Regions from separate parts of the Paenibacillus sp. PDC88 genome, predicted to be linked through region 2. Evidence: a T-box and tRNA genes for the amino acid it is inferred to sense, from the RefSeq annotation. Region 2 holds a T-box; the other holds one or more tRNA genes.

Region 1 (2,379 bases), on a different contig from region 2:
CTCCCTTTTTCCTATTCTATTAAAGAAAGGAGTTGTTAACGATGTACGATTGCCCTGATTGTATGAGCTTCCTAGTGGTTTGTCCTTGCTGTCAGCACTCATTCTGCCCTGACTGCGGAGCTTCTGAGGATGAGATTGAGGAGAAGAAAGAACAGGAAGGTGATGAGGAATGCTAGGAACCTGGGACTTGATTAAGAACTGGTTCCAAATGGCGGCTAACGGTGAACGCCATGCTTCAGTTCGGTTCGGGGATGCTTCCAATACCATCCTTGCTCATGATACCGTGCTTACCATGGACTTCATCAAGTCGCATTACGGTTGGATCAGCGACCCGACTTACTGTGGCATTACCCTTCCTAACGCGAATGCAAGGGACATCATCGTTCACTGCTTGCGGAACGCTGACTACGTAGGTCACCTGACACAGACTGATCACTGGTACTTCAAGCCACTGTTCGATATGTGCTTGCGATACTACCGAGTGGAGCCGAAGGAGACCTTCTATGCGTTCGAGAACAATTACATTGCTCGGTTCAAGCCGTTCTATGACACCTTCAGGACTTTACCAATTTTGCTCTGTGGAGCCAAAGCTGTCCAGTACAAGGAAGTACTAGAACGCCGCTACGGTTTCACTGGAATCGTTGGTACCGTCGATTGTCCCAACTGGGAAGGGTTACAGAAGGCTACTAAGGACATGGAAGCCCTATATAAGACCAATCCATGGCGACTTGCCCTCGTTTGTGCAGGTGCTCCTGGCAAAGTACTGGCTGTGAAGGCGAAACTGCTCGGAACAGTGGGTGTAGACTTCGGATCGGGTGCAGATGTAGCCATTCAAGCTGATAAAGAGGGCTTAGATGCCTGGGATTACAAAGGATTCCCCGATTATTGGGCAGGAAGACCACGAAAATAGCCCATTTTGACCCCTTTTGGGGTCTTTTTTGTGTTCTATGTGCAAAAAATAGCCGTTTTTTGCACATAATTAAGCGTTTTTCGTCACTTTTTCATCGTTTTTGAGCTTTATTTTGCACTATTTTGACCCCCTTTTTAGCCCTAAATTATAAAAAGACCGCCCTATTTAGGACAGTCTTTGGGAACCTGGGTGCTCGTAAGCAGTCCAGGAGGGTCACTTAATTGGCAGGGGATGCAGGAATCGAACCTACGAATCGACATTCAAAGTGTCGTGTCTTGCCACTAAACGAATCCCCGATGGAGCGAAATGAGGGAGTCGAACCCTCACCGTCTGCTTGGAAGGCAGAAGTTCTACCATTAAACTAATATCGCATTGGCACAGGCTGATGGAATCGAACCACCGTTAACGGGTTTGGAAGCCGTAGTTCTGCCACTGAACTAAACCTGCATATTAAGATGGACTGAGATGGAATCGAACCACCGTCTGCGGGATTTCACTCCACCGCTAAGCCACTCAGCTACCAGTCCATATGGGGTGACGGACGGAATCGAACCGTGGACTCCTGATTCACAGTCAGGCATGTTACCACTACACTATCGTCACCATGGTTGGAACAGATGGATTTGAACCATCAACCTCCCGCTTATCAGACGGGTGCGCTAACCAGTTGCGCCATGTTCCATTAGGCTCCTCCGTCAGGACTTGCACCTGAAACCGTCTTTGCGCGAGACAGCTCTACTAACTTGAGCATTACGTGAGGAATATTGGCAGGGAAGCCAGGACTCGAACCTGGAACATCCGCATTAACAGTGCGGCGTTCTACCATTGAACTACAACCCTATAGGAAACCGTAGGTGGACTCGAACCACCGATAAAGCCACTCATTCTCGTCGTGAGCAGGAATCAAACCTGCGTAGCAGTACCCCGTAACGGTCATATGAATAGGAGATGTTGGATTTGAACCAACGACCCCGTGCGTCCAAGGCACGTACTCTAACCATCTGAGCTAATCCCCTGTATTGGCGGCTCTAAGGGGAATCGAACCCCTCCCTCTCCGCTGACAACGGAATGTCCTAACCGATAAACGATAGAGCCAAGGCATCACCCTGTCGGACTCGAACCGACTCTGGCGGCTAGTTTCCCCTTAGGTACTCGTAGCCACAGTGCATCCCACACTGAGGGCTAATAGTGCTCCCAACCCGAAGGTCAGGAGCGTATTTGTTACTTACCAGTCGCGGCTGTTTGAACAGTAACCTTGGAGTTACCTGCGGCAACGACAGCATTCGTAGCAATGGATTCAACACGGCTGTTAGCGGATTTTAGTTCTTCACGCAGTGTAGCGATCAGAGCTTCTTGGGATTCCACAGTTTCCTCAAGGGAAGTAATGCGGTTCTCAAGAACCCGTTTGTCAGCTTTATTCTCAGCATCCTGCAAGCGCAGTTCACCGTCGAACTCCTTCTTGGCTTCGG
Region 2 (2,379 bases):
CCCAGTTCTTGAGCCGCTTCCATTTTAAGCTGTTGAAGAGCTGCTGTTGCTTGTGGAACTACCAGATTGTTAGAACGAGATGCCATAATGTGTAATCTCCTTTCGCTTCTCATGCTGTTATTATGTGCTGTGCAAGCTTGCAAAAATATTATGTCTCTTACTATCTGACGCTATTCTCTTTTTTACAAAAAACTTTGATCTGGAGGTATTTTACAAAATGATGAGTAAAGGTTTGTCCGCTTGGTTCGCGATCTCTTCGATGCTTCTGCTTATGGCAACTGCCGTATCTCTCAGCCATTCCCTGTGGTTTGCTCTGCTGTTCGCTGTCTTGTCCGTTGCTAATATTGGATGGGGCTTTGTTATAAAGGCAAAAAAAAGAAGAGCATGATCTTTCGAGATCACAAGCCCTTCTTTGCTCTTTTTGTTAAAGTACGAATCCCATTCTTTTTTTGACTTCATCCAGTGTTTTGGATGCTTCCTCGCGAGCCCGTTCCGCGGAAGCGTTCAAAATGTTCATCAGCTCATCTGATTCGCGAACCTCACGGTATCTCTCTTGCATCGGTTCGATAACGGACAGCACGACTTCGGCCAATTCTTTCTTAAAGCCGCCGTACATCTGTCCTTCGAATCTTTTCTCTACATCTTGCAATGAGAGGCCTGAGCATTCGCTGTAAATGCTCATTAAGTTGCTGACTTCCGGTTTGTTCTCCGGATCAAAACGGACGACACTATCAGAGTCTGTTGTCGCACGGCTGATTTTTTTACGGATCTCTGCCGGTGTGTCCAGGAGGGAAATGTAGCTGCCTGGGTTAGGATTACTCTTGCTCATCTTCTTGGAGGCATCATCCAGTGACATGACACGTGCTCCTACCTTTGGTGTATAGACCTCAGGAATGGTAAAGAATTCACCATAACGATGGTTAAAACGATGTGCCAGATCTCTTGTAAGCTCAAGATGCTGTTTCTGATCCTCACCTACGGGCACCAGATCCGCATTGTACAGCAAAATATCTGCAGCCATTAATGAAGGATATACAAACAATCCTGCACCTACTGATTCTTTACCTTGAGATTTATCCTTAAACTGCGTCATACGCTCAAGCTCACCCATTGCGGTCAGCGTGGTTAGCATCCATCCGAGCTCTGCATGCTGGGGTACGTGGGACTGAAGGAACACATTAGCTTTTTTCGGATCAATGCCTGCTGCAAGATAGAGGGCTGCAACATCCTTGGATTGCTCTCGCAATGCGGCAGGATCTTGTGCAACCGTGATCGCATGCAGGTCAACGACAACAAAATGACAATGATATTCGTCCTGCAGCTTTACAAAATTTTTCATGGCGCCGATGTAGTTGCCCAGTGTTAATTTGCCGCTGGGTTGAATACCAGAAAAAACAGTTTTCATTTTCTTTTTCCTCCTAAACAAATCCTAATTTGGTTCATGAGAAACACAAAAAGGCCCCACATCCCATAAAAGGGACGTGAGACCGTGGTGCCACCCTAATTCACTGAAATTCATCAGCCTTTTATGTTCCTTAACGCGGAAACCATCGTCCGGCATACTAAAGAAGAACATTACTTCTCGTTGTGCCCGGGAGCTCTGAGGTCCATTCAGACAAAGCATGCAATACCGGTTCGCATCCACCACCGGCTTTCTGTACTTGCTAATGCTAAGCTTACTTATCCTCATCATCGCTTTAATTTGTATGATCTGGCGCTCGTCATCTTACAATTGAGCTTTGCTATATCATAAGCATCTATTGCTCTGATTGTCAATCGTGACTTTCCATTTCCCAAAGATTACATTATTTTCATTGGGAAATGACAGATCCTTTTTCACAGCCCGGCTTGATTATCTGATATGATAGTCTTAAGTTTGTTCTTACGAATTGTACTTAAGTTGTATTTTGATTTTTTGTGGGAAAAGGAGTAAATAAAATGAAACAAGTGACCAAAGGACTTTGGAACGGCTATGATACATACACCTTAAACAGCCGTGATCTTGAAGTCACCCTGCTGCCCCGCCTCGGTAACAACATTATATCCATCTATGATCGAGCTCAGAATCGAGAAGTTGTTCGAAGACCAGATGAACAGGATCTCGCTTTCTATCTTCAGAAACCTTACCATTTTGGCGTTCCGATGCTGATTCCTCCAGGGCGTATCTGCCGAGGTCACTTTGAGTATGCGGGCCACGAATACCAATTCGCCCAAAACTCCAACCATTCCAATCATATTCATGGATTACACCGCACACAGCCGTGGTGCGTCAGTGATATTGAAGAAGACGAAGAAGGATGCACCGTCACAACTGAATTCAAGACTCAAGAAGATGAGCTGTGGATGGAGCATTTTCCTGTACCGCTCAAGCTCGAGATG

Evidence for each region. The T-box of region 2 lies ahead of trpS (tryptophan--tRNA ligase). A T-box ahead of a tRNA ligase gene usually reads a tRNA of that ligase, here a tRNA-Trp.
Region 1: it encodes a tRNA-Trp, which carries the amino acid that the T-box ahead of trpS (tryptophan--tRNA ligase) is inferred to sense. The anticodon was not compared.

What each region holds. Positions count from the first base shown of each region.
Region 1 covers NZ_FNNT01000002.1:120,644-123,022, reverse strand. The annotation lists gene BLW49_RS07110 (GT-D fold domain-containing protein) at 170-910, shown strand; tRNA gene BLW49_RS07105 (tRNA-Gln) at 1,133-1,206, opposite strand; tRNA gene BLW49_RS07100 (tRNA-Gly) at 1,208-1,281, opposite strand; tRNA gene BLW49_RS07095 (tRNA-Trp) at 1,284-1,357, opposite strand; tRNA gene BLW49_RS07090 (tRNA-Phe) at 1,367-1,437, opposite strand; tRNA gene BLW49_RS07085 (tRNA-His) at 1,441-1,513, opposite strand; tRNA gene BLW49_RS07080 (tRNA-Ile) at 1,516-1,592, opposite strand; tRNA gene BLW49_RS07075 (tRNA-Asn) at 1,676-1,750, opposite strand; tRNA gene BLW49_RS07070 (tRNA-Pro) at 1,853-1,926, opposite strand; tRNA gene BLW49_RS07065 (tRNA-Asp) at 1,931-2,005, opposite strand; gene BLW49_RS07060 (hypothetical protein) at 2,132-2,379, opposite strand, start outside.
Region 2 covers NZ_FNNT01000008.1:40,085-42,463, reverse strand. The annotation lists gene BLW49_RS21480 (alpha/beta-type small acid-soluble spore protein) at 1-86, opposite strand, end outside; gene BLW49_RS28920 (hypothetical protein) at 218-388, shown strand; gene trpS (tryptophan--tRNA ligase) at 425-1,405, opposite strand; T-box leader at 1,473-1,702, opposite strand; gene BLW49_RS21470 (aldose 1-epimerase) at 1,939-2,379, shown strand, end outside.